4 regions of the Nonomuraea longicatena genome follow, and region 4 is predicted to be linked to each of the others. Evidence: riboswitches for the same ligand, from Rfam matches in the RefSeq annotation. Region 4 holds a riboswitch; each other region holds the start of a gene.
The links. A riboswitch is a leader RNA that binds a small molecule or an ion and turns the genes downstream of it on or off. The one in region 4 is predicted to bind cyclic di-AMP.

Region 1: it holds a riboswitch for cyclic di-AMP, as region 4 does, so the genes downstream of both, ABD120_RS33970 (C40 family peptidase) here and ABD120_RS28750 (CHAP domain-containing protein) in region 4, are expected to answer to the same signal.
Region 2: it holds a riboswitch for cyclic di-AMP, as region 4 does, so the genes downstream of both, ABD120_RS18555 (C40 family peptidase) here and ABD120_RS28750 (CHAP domain-containing protein) in region 4, are expected to answer to the same signal.
Region 3: it holds a riboswitch for cyclic di-AMP, as region 4 does, so the genes downstream of both, ABD120_RS05035 (hypothetical protein) here and ABD120_RS28750 (CHAP domain-containing protein) in region 4, are expected to answer to the same signal.

The regions. Positions count from the first base shown of each region.
Region 1 is NZ_BAAAHQ010000045.1:62,248-67,856, reverse strand. Features, by position in the region: gene ABD120_RS33980 (RDD family protein) at 875-2,524, opposite strand; gene ABD120_RS33975 (amino-acid N-acetyltransferase) at 2,638-3,180, opposite strand; cyclic di-AMP (ydaO/yuaA leader) riboswitch at 3,428-3,573, shown strand; gene ABD120_RS33970 (C40 family peptidase) at 3,579-4,601, shown strand; gene ABD120_RS33965 (helix-turn-helix domain-containing protein) at 4,606-4,818, opposite strand; gene lysX (bifunctional lysylphosphatidylglycerol synthetase/lysine--tRNA ligase LysX) at 5,164-5,609, opposite strand, start outside.
Region 2 is NZ_BAAAHQ010000017.1:170,224-175,832, reverse strand. Features, by position in the region: gene ABD120_RS18575 (NYN domain-containing protein) at 1-289, shown strand, start outside; gene ABD120_RS18570 (C40 family peptidase) at 381-1,355, shown strand; gene ABD120_RS18565 (LysR family transcriptional regulator) at 1,319-2,215, opposite strand; gene ABD120_RS18560 (class I SAM-dependent methyltransferase) at 2,287-2,913, shown strand; cyclic di-AMP (ydaO/yuaA leader) riboswitch at 3,166-3,325, shown strand; gene ABD120_RS18555 (C40 family peptidase) at 3,378-3,908, shown strand; gene ABD120_RS18550 (eCIS core domain-containing protein) at 4,194-4,883, shown strand; gene ABD120_RS18545 (M48 family metallopeptidase) at 4,880-5,609, shown strand, end outside.
Region 3 is NZ_BAAAHQ010000002.1:270,194-275,802, forward strand. Features, by position in the region: gene ABD120_RS05020 (DUF4032 domain-containing protein) at 1-153, shown strand, start outside; gene ABD120_RS05025 (roadblock/LC7 domain-containing protein) at 282-617, shown strand; gene ABD120_RS05030 (hypothetical protein) at 621-1,673, shown strand; gene ABD120_RS05035 (hypothetical protein) at 1,788-2,606, opposite strand; cyclic di-AMP (ydaO/yuaA leader) riboswitch at 2,810-2,945, opposite strand; gene ABD120_RS05040 (DUF5302 domain-containing protein) at 3,111-3,308, opposite strand; gene ABD120_RS05045 (aldo/keto reductase) at 3,382-4,242, opposite strand; gene ABD120_RS05050 (class I SAM-dependent methyltransferase family protein) at 4,239-5,009, opposite strand; gene ABD120_RS05055 (lysophospholipid acyltransferase family protein) at 5,006-5,609, opposite strand, start outside.
Region 4 is NZ_BAAAHQ010000036.1:14,204-19,812, forward strand. Features, by position in the region: gene ABD120_RS28735 (ABC transporter ATP-binding protein) at 1-506, shown strand, start outside; gene ABD120_RS28740 (phosphotransferase family protein) at 514-1,500, opposite strand; gene ABD120_RS28745 (aldose epimerase family protein) at 1,490-2,341, opposite strand; gene ABD120_RS28750 (CHAP domain-containing protein) at 2,594-3,283, opposite strand; cyclic di-AMP (ydaO/yuaA leader) riboswitch at 3,297-3,432, opposite strand; gene ABD120_RS28755 (aldo/keto reductase) at 3,595-4,410, opposite strand; gene ABD120_RS28760 (response regulator) at 4,556-5,224, opposite strand; gene ABD120_RS28765 (sensor histidine kinase) at 5,221-5,609, opposite strand, start outside.

The DNA.
Region 1 (5,609 bases), on a different contig from region 4:
CAGGATCCTGCCACTTTGGCCGGGGATCTGGACAGCCGGGCGCGCCGACTTCAGCCCGCCAAAGGGAACGCGGCACCGGCGCGGCCTGCGCCGACAATGCCTCCGGAAGGGCTTCCATTCGACCTCGACTCCACACCCCGGCCCGGGTTTCGGCGACACCGGGTTATCCAAGATTGGCCAGAGCACGGGCACAGGGAGAAGCACCCGCGTGCTTGCGGCCCCTCACATCCACCCAAACCCGACCATATCGCCACATGGACCTCGCCCACACGACAGGGGCCCACAACCTCCGGGCTCAGGTGCCCCACAGCCTAATGCCTGTCTCTCCAGGCTCCTTACCGGATCGGGAAAGTTTGTCGGCTTCCACACACCTGTCGGCTTCGCGCATGCCTGTCACCCTTTGGGCCGATCTTGAAGGTGGCCGGACATGGACAACCCTGGGGCGAACGCCGCCATTCCCGTGACCGGATTGGGCCCCCGATTCCCAACGAACACCGGCACCGGATAGTTTCGATCACCGACCTTTGGGTGCATCGCCGCAGGTGAGACGCTTGCGAATGACCTTGGACGGCCCGCCGGCCAGCGGAATACGCCATGTGGTCATAAGCCGTATAGGCCGGTCCAACGGTCAACCAGGTGAGCACACCAGGCAACTGCCCATCGTAGGCATCTAGCACCCCGACAGGTAGGAAGAACGCGCAGAGCGCGATGAACAGAATGTAATAGAACACGCCCTTCCCAGGGCGGGCACCGGCCATTCAGCGGGTACGGCCTGCCCGGTCACGGCCACAACCGTTTACATCGGTTGACCTTTCATTCTGGCGCGGGCAGCAAACAGGGGCCGCCGTTGGGCGACCCCTGTTTGTCGCGGATGCTACTTGACCTTCACCACCACGGTCTTGGCGACCTTGTCGGCGAACGTCTGCTGCAGCGGCTTGTCCCAGAGCTGGGAGGCGCCGTTGAGCGCCACGAAGAGGTAGCCGAGCCAGCTGAGGATCGGGACGCCGTACAGCAGGTACGCGCCCCAGGTGACCAGCGCCCGCAGGATGGCGGTCGCGGCGGCCAGACCGCCGTAGCCCATGGGCGCGCCCACCTGGACGATCTTGATGCCCATGACCATCTTGCCGATCGTCTGGCCCTTGGCCTTGGTCAGGAAGAACTCGTAGGCGATGTAGATGCCGCCCAGGAGGAGGCCGAGGATCAGTTGGGCCGCACCCACGCTGAGGCTCCCCGACGACGCTCCGGACGAGGAGTTGTAGCTGACCACCAAGGCGCCGATCACGATCACGCCGAGGATGAAGTAGACGATGCCGAACAGGACGAAGTCGATGAGCCGGGCGACCAGGCGCTGCCACCACTCCGCCAGCGGCGCGGGCGCGCCGGGCGGCTGCACCCCGACGGGCTGGTTGTACGGCTGACCGTAGCCGGGCTGCGCCTGGCCGTAGGGCTGGGCGGGTGCACCGTACTGCTGCTGGCCGTACTGCTGACCGTAACCGGGCTGGGGCTGACCGTACTGCTGCTGCTCGTATCCCGGCTGCGCGTACTGCTGCTGCCCGTAACCGGACTGGGCCTGCTGCCCGTAACCGTGTTGACCGGAGCCGGGCTGGCCGTAGCCGGACTGGTCGGGAGTGGGCTGGCCGTAGCCCTGCTGGTCGGAACCAGGCTGCTGACCGTAGGCGGGCTGCTGGCCGTAGCCCTGGTCAGGGGCGGGCTGGCCGTAGCCCTGGTCAGGGGCGGGCTGGCCGTAACCCTGGTCAGGGGCGGGCTGGCCGTAACCCTGCTGGTCCGAACCCGGCTGCTGACCGTAGGCGGGCTGCTGGCCGTAGCCCTGCTGGTCGGAACCAGGCTGCTGACCGTACGCGGGCTGCTGACCGTAGCCCTGGTCAGGGGCGGGCTGGCCATAACTCTGCTGGCCGTAACCCTGCTGGTCCGAACCAGGCTGCTGACCATAGGCAGGCTGGCCGTAGCCACCCTGCTGGTCATGAGCGGGCTGACCATGAGCCGGCTGGCCCTGGGCGGGCTGGCCGTACCCGGGCTGCTGGCCCTGGGCGGGCTCGAAGCCCGGCTGCTGACCCGACGGCTGTCCGTAGCCGGGCTGCTGACCCGACGGCGGCTGCTGTCCGTAGCCGGGCTGCTGGCCATAGGCAGGTTGTCCGTACGCGGGCTGCTGGCCGTAGCCCTGCTGCCCCTGGGCGGGCTGTCCGTAGGCGGGCTGCTGACCCGACGGTGGCTGCTGGCCGTAACCAGGCTGAGCGTACTGCTGATCCTGGCCGTATTGCTGGCCCTGGCCGGGCTGCTGTCCATACGCGGGCTGCTGGCCGTAGCCCTGCTGGCCCTGGGCGGGCTGGCCGTACTGCTGGCCGGAAGGCTGGCCGTAGCCTTCGCCCTCGTGCCGGTAGCCGACGACCGTCGCCTCGGGGTCGGACTCTCCCTGGGGGTAGCCCGAGTTCTGCTGTCCGTATTGAGGCGCCCCGGAATTGTCGCCGGGGTCGGCCTGCGGATACGGCGGCTGTCCGGTGCTCACCGTGTCACCTCGCTTCGAGTGTGCATGTGGCACATGTCAGGACACATGCCTTCGCTGCCCAACGTATCGACATAGGTATCTACAATCACCTTTCCCTTTGGTCGACGCCCGAGTCAAACGACGGGCAAGTGGAGCAGCATCCTGGTGTTGCCCAAGGTGTTGGGCTTGACGTGCTCCAGGTCGAGGAACTCGGCAACCCCCTCGTCATAGGAGGCGAGCAACTCGGCATAGACCTCAGGTGAGACGGGTGTGCCCTGGATCGGACGGAAGCCGTGGCGGGCGAAGAAATCGATCTCGAAAGTCAGGCAGAACACGCGCCGGAGCCCGAGTTCGCCGGCCGTTTTGATCAAAGCCGACACGATCTTGTACCCGATTCCCAGGCCACGGCTGTTCGGATCAACGGCGACCGTACGAATCTCCGCCAGATCCTCCCACAAGACATGCAATGCGCCGCAACCTACTACCTGGCCACCGTGTTCGGCGACCCAGAATTCCTGTATGTCCTCATACAGGGTCACGGTCGCCTTCTCCAGCAGCCGGGGACCGGCGCCGGCATAGGTGTCCACGAGGCGCCTGATCGCGTGGACGTCGGGGGTCCGGGCGCGTCTCACGACGAGCCCTAGGTCGGGAACCTCTCGTTCGGCCACCTGCTCCATGGCAGTTCAGCGTACAGAGCGCATTACGGTTCGTCCGTATTTACCCACCCCGCGACCACATACGGCCCAGCCGCGCTCACCTGGCCATCAGGCTCTCAAACAGGGGCAAACAGGGCGCAATTTCCCCACTACTGTGATCGCACCGTTACTCTTCGGTTGCACAACCGCCACCGAATCCGCGATTCCGGTTGAGCACGAACTCCGGGTGCACTAGTGTCCACCGACGATGTCACCCCGCGCAGGCGCGCGAGGCGGCACGCCTAATCCCATCGAGAGGAACCGGGAACCCACCCGTGGCCGAAGGCCACCGGGGTGAATCCGGGCGACCTTGCCCGGTAGGGCCACTCAGCCCGAACCCGTCAGCCAACCCGGTCGGCGTCGTCGAGAGGAACTGGTTGGTGAAGAGGAACAGCGCGAGCGAACCTCCCGAACCCGGGAGCCGGAGAAGACTCGCCGCCGTCGTGACCGCCCTGGTGTTGACCATTCCCATCGGCCCCGTCGGCACCGCCGGCACAGCGGCCGCCGACCCTGAGCCCACCCTCAAGGAGCTCGCCGACCGGGCGGAGAAGCTGCACACGCAGATCGGCACCCTCTCCGAGCAGTACAACGGCCAGCGGGTGAAGCTCAAGGACGCCGAGAAGGCCGTGGACGACGCCGAGCGCACCCTCCGCGCCAGCCAGGCCGACCTCGACGTCAAGCAGCGCAGGGCGGGCGCGCTGGCCCAGCAGGAGTACATGACGGGCGGCCTGAACAACACGCTGGCCCTGATGAGCCCCGCGGACCCCGAGACCTTCCTGGGCCGGGCCGCCACCACGTACGCCATCCAGCGGCAGCACGGCGAGCAGCTCGGCCAGGTCACCCGCGCGCGCAAGGCCGCGGAGACCGCCAGGACGGGCGCGAAGGCCCGCATCGCCGAGGTCCGCCGGCTCGTCGACGACCTCGGCAGCAGGCGCGACAAGATCACCAAGCTGGTGGCGAAGGTCGAGGGCGACCTGTTCGGCCGCGCACTCGGCGAGGCCGGACGGCCCGGCACCCCGGCCAAGCGGGTCGAACTGCCGATCCCCGGGCAGGGCAAGGCCGCCACAGCGGCCAGGTGGGCGCTGACGCAGCAGCTCAAGCCGTACGTGTGGGGGGCCGAGGGCCCCGGCTCCTACGACTGCTCCGGTCTGGTGATGGCCGCCTACAAGCAGGTCGGCATCTCGCTGCCGCACTACACCGGCCACCAGTGGACGGCGGGCAAGCGCATTTCACGCGCCGAACTGCGCCCCGGCGACCTGGTGTTCTTCTACAACGACCTGCACCACGTAGGCATCTACCTGGGCGGCGGCATGATGGTGCACGCGCCGCGCACCGGTGACGTGGTGCGGATCGCCGCGATCGACCGGCGCCCGTGGGCGGGCGCGGTGCGAATCGCCGCCTGATCACTCAGATGAGTTGACGACGGGCCGCCCAGGCCACCGCTTCGATCGCGGTGGCCACGCCGATCCTGTCGCAAATTCCGCGCAAACGGCGGCGTACGGTGCGTCCACTGACGTCCAGCCGGCGCCCCACCCGATCGACCGTGACACCCTTGGCCAGCTCGGCCAACAAGGCTAAATCGGCATGGCTCAGCTCGACGCCCTCGGTGAGCACATCCATCGGGAGCCCTCCCCCCAACAGTGGAACTCGCAAGACGTCTCGGCCCGAGCGTAGGTGCTCGTCTCGGAGACGGTAAACGCATTCGCGAAAGGACGTCAAGCGCGGCTGTCGGGACCCTTGACAAGGCGCATTGACTTGATCGGCAAAGATGTGAGCTACTCACCATATGTCGTCACACGTCGGGACGGGATGAGCCGTCACAGCGCCCCTGACAACACCTCACCCGAATCTGACAAGTTGAAAGTTTCCTTCGCGCTCCGTGCGCGTGGCGAGGGAAAACGCGCAGGTCGCCTGCGTACTTCGCGACGGAGGCGGCCGGGCGGCCGCGACGGGCCGCCCGGACGCTCACTGACCGGCGGGCTTGACCAGCGGGAAGAGGATCGTGTCGCGGATGTTCTTGCCGGTGAGGGCCATGATCATGCGATCGATGCCGACGCCGACGCCGCCCGTGGGCGGCATCGCGTACTCCAGCGACTGCAGGAAGTCCTCGTCGACCTGCATGGCCTCCGGGTCGCCTCCGGCGGCGAGCAGCGACTGCTCGACCAGGCGGCGGCGCTGCTCGATCGGGTCGTTGAGCTCGGAGTAGGCGGTGCCGAGCTCGGTGCCGAAGCCGATAAGGTCCCACTTCTCGGTGACGAGCGGGTTGTCCCGGTGGTTGCGCGCCAGCGGCGAGGTCTCCAGCGGGTAGTCCATGACGAACGTGGGCTGCACGATCTTGTGCTCGACCAGTTCCTCGAACAGCTCCTGGACCAGCTTGCCCTGGCCCCACTTCGGGTCCCAGGCGATCTCGT
Region 2 (5,609 bases), on a different contig from region 4:
CGGGCTCGGCGGGCTGGTGGCCCAGACCAGGGTCGAGGTGACCGTGGTCTTCGACGGCGCCGAGCTCAACTCCCCGGTGCAGGTGGTGGCGCCGCGCGGGGTGCGGGTGTTGTTCAGCGCGCCGGGGGAGATCGCCGACGACCTGATCAGGCAGCTGGTCAGGGCGGAGCCGCCCGGCCGTGCGGTCGCGGTCGTCTCCTCCGACCGCGAGGTCGCCGAGTCCGTACGCCGGATGGGCGCCCGGCCGGTGCCGTCCGGTCTGCTGTTGCGCCGACTGGGACGCGCGTAGGTTTCACATCACGAATCCGACTTTTTCCTGAGATCTCACCCGACACTTCTGTACCATCTCCCCCCAGGTGTGCCCACTGGGAGGAGATTTCGTGAGGCTGGGCCGGACGCCCCTGGCGGCAGGGCTCCTGATCGGGTTGGTGCTGACCGCGCCGGGCGTGGCCACGGCCGACCCCAGACCCACGGTCAAACAGGCCAAGGCCAAGCTTGAGCGCCTCAACAACCGGGCGGACAAGGTCGTCGACCGCTTCAACACCCTCAACGAGGAGTACAAGAAGGCCAGGACGCGCCACACGCGGCTCGACGCCTCCTACAAGCGCAAGCTCAAGACCGTCGAGGACCTGCGCGCCGACGTCGTCGGCATGGCCGTGAGCGACTACAAGCTGGGCGGCGACGTGTCGTCGTGGCCCGGGATGTTCGGCAACCCCGACCCGGGCAGGACCCTCGGCGCCCTGGCGCTGGCCGGTCAGATGCAGGCCGAGCGCGCCGAGAAGCTGGCCGCCTTCGACCGGGAGAACAAGGGCCTGAAGGTCGAACGCGACCGCGCCCAGGAGGCGCTCGTGGTCGCCGACGGCGAGCGCGACAAGGTCGAGAAGGAGCGCGCCGAGATCCTCGACCTGGTCAAGGACCAGAAGAAGCTGCTGGAGCGGCTCGGCGCCTACAACGCCGGCAATCCCAACAGCACCGGCACGAAGTACACCGGGCCCGCCTCCGGCAACGCCCGCTCGGCGCTGCAGTTCGCCTTCGCCCAGACCGGCAAGCCGTACATCTACGGCGGCACCGGGCCGCGCGGCTACGACTGCTCGGGCTTCACCCAGGCGTCCTGGCGGGCGGCAGGGGTCTCGCTGCCGCGCACCACCTGGCAGCAGTGGGCCTGGGGCGCCAACCGCAAGGTGCCGCTCGACCAGCTCCAGCCCGGCGACCTGATCTTCTCCCAGGGGCTCGGCCACGTCACCATGTACGCGGGCAACGGCAACATCGTGCACGCGCCGCAGACCGGCGACGTGATCAAGGTGGTCAAGCTGTCCGCCTACGGCAAGTCCATCGCCGGAGCCATCCGCCCGTAGCGGGTCATCAGCTCCAGGAAGGCCCGTACGGCCGGGCTCGGCTCCGGCAGCGCGACCGCGTGCACCGCCCGGACGGGCAGCGCGGGCACGGGACGCAGCAGCCGGATGTCCTGCCGTACGGCCCGGCCCGCCATCGCCGGGTACACCATGACGCCGACGCCCGCCGCCACCAGGCCTTGCCTGCCGTTCCAGTCGTCGCACACGTGGCTGACCCTCGGCGGGCCGCCCAGGGCGGCGGCCAGCTCCGACAGCGGGCCCAGACAGTCGGGGTGGGTGCCGTCGATCCACGCCTCGCCGGACAGGTCGGCGAGCCGTACCCGCCGCCCTGCGGCCAGCGGGTGGCTCGCGGGCAGCGCCACGAGGAGTTCGTCGTCCAGGAGCGGCACCGACTCCAGCCCGGCGGGGGGCGCCGGGTCGCGCGAGGTGAGCAGCGCCAGGTCGGCGTCGCCGTCCAGGACGGCGGCGGCGTCGGCGCGGCCTACGATCAGCGACAACTCCACGCCGGGGTGCTCGGCCGCGAACGCGCCGAAGCAGCCGGGCACGAACGCGGTCGCCGCGCTCGGGAACGCCTGCACGCGCACCCGCCCCGCCTCGGCCAGCGCGTGCGCGCGGAGCCGGGCCTCCAGCAGGGTCATCCCGTCGAGCACCCGGGCCGCGTCCTCCAGGGCCGCGCGGCCCGCGTCCGTCGCGCGCACGCCCCTCGGCAGCCGCTCGAACAGCCGCACGCCGGTGCGCCGCTCCAGGGCGGCGATCTGACGGGAGACCGCGGGCTGCGTCATCGACAGCGCGCCGGCCGCGGCGGAGAACGAGCCGAGGCGGCCCACGGTGAGGAGAACCTTCAGCGACCAGGTGTCAAGCATGCGCCGAGCTTATGGCGGGCATGCCGTACCCGCAGTGGTGCGCATGCCTTCGGCCGCAGCATGCTCGGCTCATGAACTCCTGGATCACCTCCGTCCTGCCCGCCGCGCCCGCCCGCGTGCTGGACGCCGGATGCGGCGCGGGCACGCTCGCGGCCCAGCTCATCGCGGGCGGGTACGACGTCACGGCCATCGACCTCGACCCGTCGGCCGCGCTCGCCGCCGGGGTGCCCGCCGTCCGGGCGGACCTGGCCGGTTTCGAGGCGGCGCCCTTCGAGGCCATCGTGATGAGGATGTCGCTGCACCACATGGAGCCGATGGAGATGGCGCTGAACGCGGCCGCGCGGCTGCTGGCCCCCGGCGGCAGCCTCGTGGTGGACGACTTCGCCTGGGAGCGGGCCGACCCCGCCGCCGCCACCTGGTTCTACGACGCCGGGGCCGTCATCGGCGGGCGCGACCTGGTCGCCGACCCGGCGAACGAGTGGGAACGGGAGCACGGCGACCTCGCGACGGGCGAGGAGATGCTCGCGGCGATCAGCGCCCGCTTCGACGTGAAGACGCTGCGGCGGGTGCCGTTCCTGCACCGGTACCTCAAGTGCGAGGGGGAGCGCGCGGAGCGGCTGCGGACGATCGAGGAACTGCGCCACCCGCTCATCGGGCTGCGCGTCCTCGCCGTGTCCCGTGGGACGGACGGGACCTGACTCACGGGCCGCCGGACAAGTGTGAGGGAGGTCACATTTCGATAACGACGCAGGGGTGCCGAGCAGCGCGATCCCTTCTGACAGGAACCCCTGCCGGATCTTGACAGGTTCACCCGGCTTTTGCCGCCGATCGGCGGCGCCGGGTACTTTCTGGCGTCGCGGCGGCACGCCATGGCGCCGCGACGCCGACACCGGGCCTCACGAGGCCCGGTGGGGACGTATAGAGATCCGCGGTCGGCCCGTTTCCACGAGGGCGACGACCAGCCGAGTCCGTGCAGTCAGGAGGCACGGAGCCGGGGACCCGCCGATCCCGATCACCGGGATCACGGGGTGAGTCGGCGCAGCCGCGCCGTAGGGCGACTTCCAGGCCCGAACCCGTCAGCTAACCCGGTAGGCGTTCGTGGAAGATCCGAGGAGAAATCCTGTCTATCCCCCTGAGTAACCCCCGCCTTGTCGTGTCCGGGGTGCTGGTCACCATGTCCATGACAGCAGGAGGGCTCGCCCTCCATGCCCCGGCGGCCGGGGCCGCAACGGCCCCCGCCGAGACCGAGGCGGCCGCCGCTGAACCGGGCACCACAGCCCGGAGCAGGACGGCCACCGCAGGGAAGACCCTTTCCAAGTCCACACGGCAGCGGGTGAAGGCCGGAAAGGCCGTCTCCGTCGCCAAGGCGCAGGTCGGGGACCCGTACAGGTACGGTGCCACGGGTCCAGGTGCCTTCGACTGCTCCGGACTGGTCCAGTACGCCTGGAAGAAGGCCGGAGTGAAGATCCCCCGCGTGACGTACAGCCAGTACGCGCGCATCGACAAGAAGGTCACCTGGAAGCGGCTGCGGCCCGGTGACCTGATGTTCTTCCGGGGCCGAGGCCATGTCGGCATGTACGTCGGCGACGGCAGGATGGTCCACTCGCCCAGCTCGGGCAAGCGGGTCCGGGTCGACCGCATCAGCGAATGGCGCAGGGCGTCGTTCGTCGGCGCGGTGCGTCCCGGCCTGTAAGGCGCGACATCCCCGTCCCAGGCCGTCGTGCCGGGGACGGGGGTCCGCACAGGGGCGGCTACCATCGGGGCCGTGAGCCGTCGCGCCGCAGTGGCGGCCCCCGCACTGGTCGCGTGTCTGATCGCGACCACCCCGAGCTGCGCCCCCGCACCCGGCTCTTCCGCGCCCGGCTCGTCCGCTGTCGCGCCTGGCGCTTCCGCCCCTGCGTCCGGCTCTCCCACCCCCGCACCCCGTTCTTCCGCCTCCGCGTCCGGTCCTTCGGCGCCCGGGTCCGGTTCGTCCGCCGTGCCCCAGGGTTCGGCACCCGCTACCCGGCCCGCCCTCTCCGGGCGGCCCGCCCACGGCGGGGAGCTCAGACGGCCCGGCCACGACCTCCGCCGGCGTGCCGAACGGGCCGCCCGCCGGGTCGAGGCCGTCCTGGGCACACCCGTACGGCCGGACGTCCGCGTCGCCGCCTCTGCCGCCGACGCCGCCCGCGCGATCGGCGCCGCCTCCGTCGACGGGCTCGCCGCCGTCGCCCACGACGGCCGCGTGATCGTCGTGCCCGAGACCTACGGAAGACTCACCCCCACCGGCCGCGACGTCGTGCTCGCCCACGAGCTCACCCACGTCGCCGCGGGCACCGACGGCCTGCCGCCCTGGCTGTACGAGGGCTTCGCCGACTACGTCGCCTACCGCGACGCGGGCCTTGCCGTACCTGAGGCCGCCGCGGAACTCGCCGAAGAGGTCAGAGCGGGACGCCTGCCCGAGAACCTCCCGGAACCCGCTGACTTCGCCCCCGGCGCGCCCCGGCTCGCGCAGAGCTACCAGGAGGCGTGGCTGGCGTGCCGCCTCATCGCGCACGCGTACGGAGAGGCGACACTGGTGAGGCTCTACCGTGATGCCCAGCGGGTCGGAGCCGGCCGCGCACTACCCGTGCCCGTGGCCGAGCTGACCCGTGACTGGCGCGCGTACCTGGGGGAGGAACTGGCGTGACACGACAGCCCGACGACGACGACGGGCGGCTGCGGCGGCAGGCGGGGATCGCCGCCGCGATCCTCGGCCTCCTGGTGATCGCCGTGGCCGCGATCACCACACCGTGGCGGCCGCTGCCCTCCGGAGATCCGGCCCAGGACTTCACCCCGGCCGAGATCGCCCGTTCGCAGGCGTTCGACGCGGCCACGAGCCTGCCGTCCTACCTGTCGCTCGGACTCACGATCGTCTTCGCCGGGCTGCTGGCCGCCACACCGCTCGGCGCCCGCGTCCTGGGACGGCTGAAAGGCCCGTGGTGGCTGCGGGTGGTCCTCGGCGTGCTCGTGCTCACGGCGCTCGTCGAGGCCGTGCGGTGGCCGCTCGGCGTCTGGTTCGAGACCCGGCTGCGCGAGTACGGCCTGTCCACGCAGGACTGGCTGGCGTGGAGCCTCGACCGGCTGAAGTCCGTCGGGGTCCGCGTCGTCCTGCTGTCCATCATGATCGTGGCCCTGGTGGCGCTGGCCCGCCGCTTCCGCCGCTGGTGGATACCGGCCGCAGCCGGTGCGGCCGGGCTGACCGTCGCCGCCTCCTTCGTCTACCCGCTGGTGTTCGAGCCGCTGTTCAACGACTTCAGCCCGATGCCGCCCGGCCCGCTGCGCACCGACCTGCTGGCGATGGCCGAACGCGACGGTGTGCCGGTCGAGGACGTCCTCGTCGCCGACGCCTCCCGCCGCACCACCGCGCTCAACG
Region 3 (5,609 bases), on a different contig from region 4:
TCGGAGGAGGCGGGCTGCGACGTCGGGCTGGAGAAGGCGGTGCGGTCATACGTGGAGCAGGTACTCGTCCACAAGCCCGACGAGTCCGCGCTACTGCCCGAGTCGGACGCCGGACTTGACTCCGCCGCTGCGCCTGAGTCCGAAGCTGTGTAGGAAAGCTCAACCTCGGGTGGAGATTTCTCCTCCGCTGGCGGACTTTTTTCCACGCGGGCCTCTGCAGGGCGCTCCCGCCGTCCTAGGCTGCCCCAGTGCTCGCACTAGATGACTGCTTGCTCAGGGTAATGGACATCCCTGGCGCGCTGGACGCCCTGGTGGTCGACCACCTCAGCGGAACGGTGTTCGCGGCGAGCGGTGCCGCCGACCTCGAAGGCTCCGCGCCCGCGCTCCGCGAGTCACTGCGCGCCACGATGGACGCGCTGGCCCAGTCGTCTCCCACCGGCGCCGCCCGCGTCGAGGACCTCATCGTGGTGACGGACGTCGGCTACCACCTGATGCGGCCGGTCGAGATGCCCTTCGCCGGGCCGCTCGTCTTCTATGTGCGGCTCGACCTCGCCCAGGGGGACCTCACCCGGGCCAGGGACAGCCTGCGCGAGATCACCGGCCGGATGAGCGGCTGAGCGATGGCCGCCATCCAGACTCTGCTGACCGGGCTGGCGCGCGAACGGGCATCCGGGTCGATCAGCCTCGCGGGCACGGGCAAGGCGTACCTGGACGGCGGTCGCGTGACGTTCCTCGAAAGCGACGGGACGCCCTCGCTTGAGGACATGCTGACGGCCAGAGGCCGCACGATCGACGGACTGACCCGGGCCGAGCTGCAGTTCTGTGTGGTGGGGACGGTGCTCGACGCGGCCGGTTTCCTGCTTTCCGCCGAACTTTCCGCCCGGCCGAGGTTCCGCCCGGGTGAGCGGCACCCGTACGGTGAGGTGTGGGCCTTCGAGGTCGCCTGGCTGATCCGCGAGTGCGCGCGAAGGAGAAGCGAGTTGGCGCAGACCTGGCCATCGACGGAGCTCGACGGCGTGCCCGTCACGCCCGCGCACCGGCCGCCGGGACAGCGGGTCACGGTGGGGGAGCTCGAATGGGAGATCCTGATCCACGCGGACGGGGTCGCCACACCGGCGGACCTGGCGGTCCGGCTCGGGCAGCCGGTCTACACGGTGCTGCTCACCGTGCGCCGGATGGCCGCCCTGGGCCTGCTCACCCGCCCGGAACCCGCCTCCGGCCCACAGCCCCCTCCCGAAGAACCCCACCGGTCCAAGAAGACGGCCGCGTCCAGAATGCCGGACGTGGCCGAGACGGTGGACGGGGCCGACGTCTCGGACGTGGCCGAGGTGGTGGGCGAGGCCGATATCTCGGACGTGGTCGAGATGGTGGACGTGGTCGAGGTGGCGGACGCCTCGGCTGCCGGCGCGACGGCGCTCGCCGGCCTGGGCGAAGAAGCCCCCGCTGACCTGGCGAGCCGTACCGGTGGGCGGGAAACGGCGCCTTCCGAGGCCGCGGCCCGCGCCGACGCGGGTGGGGCGGCCACCGCCGGGCGGGGCAGGCCACCGTACGGGGAGTTGCCGAGGCGGGGCAGGAGTGCCCGGCGGGAAGGGCCGCACGTGCCCCGCGCCAACCCCATGCGGGATCCCGAGGTGCTGGCGGCCGTCAAGCAGGGCCTGGAACGGCTGCGCTGACGAGTCCCCCGGAAACGGCGGAAGCGGGCGTCCCCCGACCGGTGAGGTCTGGGGACGCCCGCTTCACGCAGACGGGTGGACAGCCCTTTTGTACGTGCTTTCGAGTGCGTCAGGTCAGCGCTGGAAGACCTTGCGCAGGCGGTCGCGGCCGATGAACAGTCCGCCGCCGAGCAGGGCCAGCCCGCCGATGACGGCGAGGGCGGCGACGCCGGTCGGACGGCTCTCGTCAGCGGTGCTGGCCGCCGCGAGCTGCGCGGACGCGTTCTCAGCCGACGCGGCCTTCGGGCTCTTGGCGCCGGGGGTGGAGCTGGGCCGCTCGGCGACCACGGCGGGAGCGTTCTTCTCCGCGGCGTCCTGCGACGGCTTCTCGGCCGGCTTCTCGGCGGCGATCACCGGCGGCTTGGCCGGGTTGTGGTCCTTGCGACCCCAGGCGCCGGTGGCGAAGGCGACCGGGTGGTTCTTCTTGCCGACGCCGGGTCCCCACTTGGTGATGACGTAGTCCACCTTGATGTGACCCTGGCCGCCGACGCCGTCGACGGTCAGCGAGCGCGAGTTGAAGGTGCCGCCGGTGAGGTCGGCGAAGGTCTTGGCGTCGAGGTCGAGCATGATGCCCCTGTTGGAGGGGATGCCGGGGCCTCGGTCGCCGACGAAGAAGGGCATCTTCTTGCCCTTGTAGACGACGTAGCCCTCGGTGAGCAGCGGCCAGCTCGGGCTGGCGGCCAGACCCTTCTGCATGGGCTTGCCGCTGGCGGGCATGCCGGTGTCGCCGTTGCGGCCGGAGCCGTCGTCCCAGTAGTAGGAGGCGGTGGTGGAGCCGTGCAGGAGGGTCTGCTTGTCGGTGAAGTGGTCGTCGGCCGACGCGGGCGCCCCGGCGCCGACGGTGACGGCACCGGCAAGGGCGGCGGTGGAGACGAACATGGCAAAGCTACGCATGCCGAAGCGGCGAGACATAAAGCAAAGTCCTTCGTACGGGGTCAGGGATGGCGCTCGTCATCGGCGCGTAGCCGGGCAAAAGGCCGAACGGTCGCTACGCGGGAGCGCTAGGGGGGGTGGTGATCCTTGAGGAAGGGGCCGCTCAGTAGGCGGCGGGTGAAGCTACGCGGGTGAGGGGTACGTCGCGGCAGTGCATGAGATAGCTGTCCTCTCCATCTCGCCTACCGGGTTAGCTGACGGGTTCGGGCGTGGAGGTGCCCTACCGACGGTTCGTCGGATTCACCCCAAGGAACGTGGTTCCCCGGTTCCCGCCGGAGCGGGATTCGGCGCCAGCCGGTCGGCCTTCTTGGTGAAGGGCCAGGTCACCAGCTGGTAACGCTATGGACTGTATGCCTCAAACCCGACAAATGCAAAGCAAACGCCATGAAACGGGCGAAGATCTACCTAATAAGGTCAAGAGAAAGGGGGGTACGGTAAGCCGTACCCCCCGGAAATATCGCGGTTTCAGCCGCTCTTGCGTCGGAACGATCGCTTGTTGGCAGCGGGGCCATGTGCGCCGTGGATCTTCGAGTGATCCGAGCCCCTGCCACCCGCGCCCGCGTCGGCATTCTGGTTCCGCTTACGGTCCAGTGCCTCCCGGAACTTGCGCTTCATCTCGTCCTCGGGAGTTTCGCTGACTTCGGGCTCCGGTGATTCCGCCATGAGGACCTCCTGGTGTTTGGGACGCCCCCAGCTTCGCATGTGTGCTCGCGCGACGCGAAACCGGACGCCCGCCTCAGCCCAGCCTGGCCAGCTCGGACTCCGTCAGGTCGAGGTCGGCCGCCGCCACGCAGTCCAGGATGCTCGACGGACGGCTGGCGCCCGGGATCGGGATCATCACCGGGCTCCTGGCCAGCTCCCAGGCGATGCACACCCGCTGCGGCGACACCCCGCGCTCGGCCGCCACCTCGGCGAAGACCGCGTGCCTGCCGCCCAGCTCGCCCGCCTCCGACATGCCGCCGAGCGGCGACCACGGCAGGAACGCGAGCCCCAGGTCGGCGCAGACGTCCACCTCCGGCTCACTGCTGCGGAAGCGCGGCGAGTACTCGTTCTGCACACTCGCCAGCCGTCCGCCGAGAATCCGCTGTGCCGTCCTGATCTGCTCCGGATCGGCGTTGGAGATTCCGGCCATCCGGATCTTCCCGGCGTCGAGCAGATCGCGCAGCGCCCCGATCGTCTCCTCGTACGGCACCGCCGGGTCGGGCCGATGGTGCTGGTAGAGGCCGATGGCCTCGACGCCCAACGCCTTCAGCGACGCCTCGCAGGCCCGGACCAGGTATTCGGGCCTGCCGTCGACCTCCCAGCCCCCGCCGCCTTCCACGCGGGTGTGACCCCCCTTGGTCGCCACCAGCACCCGGTCGCCGTCACCGCCCCAGGAGGCCAGCGCCTTGGCGACCAGCCGTTCGTTGTGCCCCACGTCGGTATGGCTGGGGGTGTAGGCGTCGGCGGTGTCGATCAGGGTCACCCCGGCGTCGAGCGCCGCGTGGACGGTCCTGATCGACTGGGCCTCGTCAGGCATGTGGCCCCGCACCGACATAGGCATGGCGCCCAGCCCGACGGCGCTCACAGCGGTCGTTCCGATGACTCGAGTCCTCATCCCTTCATCATGGCCGTGGTGACCGTGAACAGGCCGACTCTTTCGCGGCGACTCACCGCGTCGCCGTACCCGGCCGCGAGGGCCCAGGCGTGCAGTTGCTCGGCCTGGCGGCACTTCATCACCCACAACTCGCCGTCGCGGTTGGGCAGCACGTTGGCGATGAACTCCAGTTGCGGGTGCTGCGTCTGCGTGGTGAACACCAGCACGCCGTCGGGGGCGAGCAGGTCGCGCAGCCGTACGAAGGACTCGCGGATCGTGTCGTCGTCCAGGATCAGTTCGTACAGGCCGGACACCACGACGATGTCGGCGGGACGGCCCAGCGGGGCCGGGTCGAAGGCGTCGCCCCGCTCGAAGCGGACGTTGGTGAGACCGCGCGCGGCCGCCCGCCGCCGTCCGAGCTCAAGCCCCGCGGGGGCGAGGTCGCGGCAGACGACCTCGACGTCGGGCTGCTCCCTGGCGACGTCGAGCAGGTAACGTCCGGGCCCGGCCGCGACGTCCAGGATGAGCGCGCGGCCCGCTCTGGCGGAGATCTCTTCCCTGAGTACGTCGCCGAGGAGGTCGCGGCGGGCTCGGATGGCTCGCCAGCCGACGGCGTTCAGGTAGACGCGGTCGATGAGCCTGCCGATGAGCAGGGCGCCGTGGGAGCGGTCGGCGTAGACGTAGTCGAGCATGGTGCCGCTGTCGAAGCCGTGCCGGTAGCCGATGCGGATGCCCCGGCTGAGCCGGCCGACGGTACGCAGCAGGAGCCGCATCAACCACCACTTCATGACATTTCCTCTTTCTGAAGGCTTTGGAGGGATGGGGACCGCCGGACGTCCGCCGTGCCTGGTTCTCTGGTTGCTGAAAGCGCTGAACGGATGTGCACCGCAGTTTCGGGGGTGGGATCGAGGGGCGGGTGGGGAGCCGTCAGCAGGGTGTGGGCGGCTCGCAGGTCTTGGACGGGGGCGAAGAAGCGGACGCGCACGCGGGCGCGGCGCAGCCGGCCGTGGACGGGCAGCACCTGGCCGGTCCCACGGAGGAGCACCGGGACGATCGGCACGTCCGCCGCCTCCGCCAGCCGGGCGGCGCCGGTGCGGAACTCGGCGACCCGGCCGTCGCGCGAACGGGTGCCCTCCGGGTAGACGACCAGGACCCGGCCCTGCTCCAGCAGCCTGACGGCGGCCGCCAGGTCGGCCGAGCCGCCGCCGCCTCGCCGTACCGGGAAGCCTGAGACCAGGGTGCGGCAGACGAACGAGCGCAGCGGACCGGCGAACCAGTAGTCCGCGGCTGCGGCCACGCGCGGCCGCAGCCGGGCGGGCAACGCGGCGAGAAGCGCGGCCGTGTCGGCGTGCGAGCTGTGATTGGCCACCAGCACACACGGACCCTCC
Region 4 (5,609 bases):
TCAGGCGGCGGCTGGCCTACGTCGAGCAGGACACCCCGATCATCCCGGGCACCGTCCGCGAGAACCTCCTGCTCTCCCACTCGGAGGCCACGGAGGAGGAGCTGAAGCGGGTCATGGAGGAGGTCAGGCTCGGCGAGATCGAGGACCGGCTGGACTCGGAGCTGTCGGCGACCTCGGTCTCCGGCGGCCAGCGGCAGCGGATCGCGCTGGCCAGAGCGCTGCTGCGGACCCCCGACGTGCTGCTGCTCGACGAGGCCACCGCCCAGCTCGACGGGCTCACCGAGGCCGCCGTGCACGACTGCATCGCCGACCGGTCCCGCAAGGGGGCGGTCGTCACCATCGCGCACCGGCTGTCCACCGTGATCGACGCCGACACCATCATCGTGATGGAGGACGGCGGGATCCGCGCCAGGGGCACCCACGAGGAGCTGATGGCCTCGGACGAGCTGTACCGCCGCCTGGTCGAGGCCCTCAGCCTGGCGGAGGCCGCCCCTGCCGCGGCCTGAGCCGGTCTCAGCGGAGCGCGGCCACGGTCTCGCCCAGGCGGGCGATGGCGTTGTCCCGCATCGGGGCGTAGTCCTCCTCGGGGTACTGACGGGGGCCGTTCTCCACCAGGAAGATCGTGTACAGGTACATCTTGTAGAGCAGCAGGCGGACGCGGGCGGCCGGGCCGAGGTCCAGCGGCGCCACCTCCCGGTAGCCCGCCACCAGCGGATCGGCCTCGTCGAGCCCCTGGTAGAGCGTCGGCATGAGCAGTTCGGCGAGCGGGTCGCCCCAGAAGGCCCGCTCGTGGTCGATGATCGCCTGGATGGGCGCCCGCGCGCCGGGCGACAGGAACACATTGCCCAGCCACACGTCGAAGTGCACCAGCCTCGGCTGCTCCACCTCTTCCAGGGCCCACGCCGCCCGCTCCGCCACCTCGCGCATCTCCTCGGCGGGGACCGGCAGGGGTGTCGGGAACCGTACGGTGTCGGACAGGAGGGCGTCGAGCATCGTCAGGAACGCCGCACGCCACGTGTGGCCGGACAGCCCCGCGTGGGGGGCGCCGAACACCGGCTCCGCGCCGGGCGGCTGTGTGACGGTGCTCAGGGTCGCCAGCAGCCTGCCGAGCTCGCGGCGCAGCTCGGCGGGGGAGTCGGGCTCGACCTGGTTCCACGGGACTCCGGTGAGCGTCTCGAACACCAGGTAGTCGCCGCCGAGCACCGGGTCGTCGAAGCCCGCCCGCACCAGTTCGGCCACCGGCACGCCGACGCCCGCCGCGAGGCCGATCGACTCGGCCTCCATGCGCAGTATGTGGCGCTCGAAGGAGAGCAGCTCCAGATCGGGATGGGGGGCGAGTTTGAGGACCACGTCGCGGTCGTCGTCGAGCCGCAGCCGCCAGACCGCGTTGGCGTACCCGTCGGTCAGTTCTTCGGCGGTGCGGACTCCGGCTCCCACGGCTCGTCGTGTCAGGTCGTCGAGTTCGGCGGGGGTGAGCCGCCGTTTTGTCCTACTTTCCACGGGATCTGATTCTGTCGTCCACCGCGGAGATCGTCCAGGAGGCGGAGTGGCTCCCGCCCGGGGCCAGCCTGACCAGGTCGGTGCCCGAGTTGAAGGCGTCGGGCGGGCAGGTCATCGGCTCGACCGCGACCCCCGGGTAGCCGAGCTGGGCGCCGGTGCACACCTGCACCCACGGCATCACCGCCGGGTCCCAGGTGATCCTGGTCGCGCCGACCCGGACCTCGCCCGCCGACAGGCCCGTGAAGGCGTGGTCCACGTCCAGGCCGGACGTGGGACGGGGGTCGCGGAAATCGTAGAAGGTCGTGTGGACGTCGGCCAGCTTGAGCGGCAGCAGCGCCTCGTCGGTCAGCAGCACCCGCGAGGCGGGTACCCGCAGCAGGTCGTCGCCGAGCAGCCACGGATGCGGGGCGCAGCCGTAGGGGGCGGGGCGCTCGCCGAGGTTCGTGGCGGTGAGCGTGGTGGTGAGGCCGTCCTCGGTGAGGCGGTGCTCGGCGCGCAGCGCGAGCGTGAACGGGTAGCCGGGGGCCGGGGTGATCGTGTGCGCCAGCACGGCGTGGGCCGCGCCGGACTCGACGGGCTCCCAGTCGACGGCGGCGACGAGGCCGTGGATGGCGTTGCCCCGGCGGGGCTCGGTGAGGTCGAGCTGGTGGGTGTCGCCGTCGAAGACGTACCGGCCCGCGGCGACGCGGTTGGGCCAGGGGGCGAGGACCGTCCCGGCATGGTGGGGGACGGGGCCGCCTTCGGGCCAGCTCGTGATCAGCTCCCGCCCGTGGTGGCCGAGCGCCCGCACGGCCGCTCCCCGCACGCTGACCTCAGCCGTGTATCCGCCCCCGATGAGCACCGCGCCCCCGCCTTCCGCCGCCGTGTTTCTGTGACAACCCTTTCTATCGGTTACGGCCAGCCACTCTGACCCCACCCGCCACGAAGGGCTGACGGCCTCCAGGGTGACGCTCCTCCCCGCCGCCGCCGACCCGCCGCGACGACTCCGCTCTCACCCCCGTCCCGGACAACGCGGAACGGCGCGTCCGAGGGGAGAGGACGCGCCGTTCCAGGGGGTGGGGAGAGGCGGGGGACTCTCCCGAGGGATGGGGACCTATGCCCGGTACTCCGGGTAGCCGTAGCCGACGACCTGCGACTTCGGCCGCACCCGCTCCTCGACCTTGCCGTTGCCGGTGTTGCCCTCGACGGTGGTCAGGGTGCCGTCTCCGTTGTCCTTGACGACGAAGCCGACGTGCTCGATCGAGGTCAGGCTCTTGCTGCCGTTCCAGGCGAAGAAGACGACCGAGCCTTCCTTGGGCTCGACGCCCCAGCGGGCGTTGTCCTTGAACCACTTGGCGTGGGTGACGGTGTAGGCGTCCCAGCCGATCGTGGAGCGGGCGCCGGTGTTCTCGCCGACCCAGGAGACGAACATCGCGCACCAGGCGGCGTTCAGGTACGCCTGGCGGTTGCCGCCGTCGCGGGCGATGGTCTCGGCCGCGCGCTGGGAGTTCATGTACCACTTCTGGAACTTGGTGCCGCCGCCGAGCGAGTTCTCGGTGGTGCCGATCTGCTGCTTGGCCAGCGTGAGTACCTGCGCGGCCGTGGGCTTGACGTCTCCGGTGCCCTCGACGGGCGGCTGCTGCTTGGCGGCCACGGCCGCGGGGACGGCGCCCGCCGCCGCCGCGCCGACCGGGCTGTCGGCCTGGGCGGGCAGGGCCGCGAACGCGGAGGCCGCGATCGCCGCACCGAGCAGGGCGCGGGCAATGTGAATCTTGGGGGTGCGAGACAGAAGATTCTTCGCCATCGAAAAGGACAACTCCTTGCTTCCATGACGCTTACCGGGTTAGCTGACGGGTTCGGGCGTGGAAGCTGCCCTACGGCGCAGTGCGCCGATTCACCCCGAAGGACTGGGTCCCCGGTTCCGCGATGGTGCGGATTCAGCGTTCACAGGCAAAGCCTGCGATTTGTTCGTGTCGGTCTGGCAACGATCTGGTAGCCCAGTCGTATGTGTTCGATGCGCCGAAGGTAATACACCAGGCAAGAGCCTGACAACTCCCGGAAAGCGCAGGTGAAGGCCGGTGCGGCGAAAAGCCCGCACCGGCCGGGGATTGCGCGTTAGTTAAAAGTCTCGGGATCGGGTCCGAGACGCCTGCCGTTGCTCAGCGCGCCGATGGCCGCGAGGTCCTCGTGGTCAAGGATGAAATCAAAGACATTGATGTTCTCCTTGATACGGGAGGGAGTGACGGATTTCGGGATCACCACGTTGCCGAGCTGGATGTGCCAGCGCAGCACGATCTGCGCGGGCGACCTCCCGTGCTTGTCGGCGAGCGCGGCGAGCGCGGGGTCTTCGAGCAGGCCCTTGCCCTGGCCGAGCGGGCTCCACGCCTCGGTGAGGATGCCGTTGGCCGTGTGGAAGGCGCGCAGCTCCTTCTGGGGCAGGTTGGGGTGGAGCTCGATCTGGTTGATGGACGGGACGATGTCGGTCTCGTCCATGAGCCGCTGGAGGTGGGCGATGCCGAAGTTCGAGACGCCGATCGCGCGCGTCCTGCCGTCTCGGTAGATCTTTTCCAGCGTTCGCCAAGCCTGTACATATTTGTCGTTCTTGGGGGCCGGCCAATGGATGAGATAGAGGTCCACATGGTCGAGCCCGAGCCGGAGAAGGCTCTCGTCGAAGGCCCGCTCGGCATGCTCGTGACCGTCGTTCCAGAGTTTGGTGGTAACGAACACCTTCTCCCTGGGCAGGCCGGAGGCCCGGACGGCCCGCCCCACCCCCTCCTCGTTGTGGTAGAGGGCGGCGGTGTCGATGTGCCGGTATCCGTTCGCGAAGGCCGTCGTCACCGCCTGCTCGGCGGCGTGGTCCGGCACCTGCCAGACGCCGAAGCCGAGCTGCGGGATCTGGACGCCGTCGGTGTTGAGCAGCAGCGAGTTCATAATCCCCATTGTTCACGCCGGGTTCCCCCCGGCTCAGGGCCGCCGGGCCGGTTTGAACCGGTCGTGAAGAAGCGATGGGCTTGGGGGGAATCGCCGCTCCAGCTGCTCTACGCCGCGTCGAGGTCGGCCGGTTCGATGCAGGCCCTCATGAACTTCGCGGGGTCATCCGGTAGAGGAGTTCCGGCCGTCCGACGCCGCCGTAGCGGGGCACCCGCGCCGCCTGGCCGATGTCCACGAGGTACTCCAGATAGCGCCGGGCCGTCACCCGCGACACCCCCGCCGCCAGGCCCGCCGCCTGAGCGGACAGGCCCTCCGGGCGCTCCCGCAGCAGCGCCGCGACGACGTCCAGCGTGTCCTGCTGCAGCCCCTTCGGCAGCCGGGAGGTGCCGCGCAGCGTCCCGAGCACCCGGTCCACGTCCCCCTGGCCCACGATCTGCCCGGCCTCCTGCCGGAACCTGGCGTGCCGCTCCAGCTTCTCCTTCAGCGCCGCGAACGTGAACGGCTTCAGCAGGTACTGCGACACCCCCAGCGACACCGCCGCCCGCACCATCTCCAGATCGCGCGCCGAGGTGACCGCGATGACGTCGCACAGCAGCCCGCGCGCCCGGATCGCCCGGCACACCTCCAGGCCCGGCAGGTCGGGCAGGTACATGTCGAGCAGCACCAGGTCCACGGGCGCCCCGCCGAGGAAACGCAGCGCCTCGCCGCCCGAGCGGACCACCCCCGACACGGTGAAGCCCGGCACCCGCCCGACGTACAGGCGGTTGGCCTCGGCGGTGATCTCCTCGTCCTCGACGACCAGCACGGAGATCACGGCAGCAGCACCCTGACGAGCGAGCCGCGTGTCTCCACCCTGCCCCCCAGCCGCCGGACGGCCTGCCCCACCAGCGCCAGGCCCAGCCCGTGCCCGTCGCCCTTCGTGGTCCAGCCCTTCGTGAACGCCTCGGGGCCGGGCAGCCCCGGGCCGTCGTCCTCGACCGTGAGCACGATGCCCTCCTGTCCGGCCCGCAGGCCCACCTCCACCCGAGTGCCCGCCTCGATCGCGTTGTCCAGCAGGTTTCCGACGATCGTCACCAGGTCGCGCGGCGGCACGCCGAGGTCGCCGAGCTCGCTGTCCTCCGAGATCACCAGTTCCACGCCGCGTTCGGCGGCCTGCGCGCTCTTGCCGAGCAGCAGCGCGGCCAGCACCGGCTCGCGCA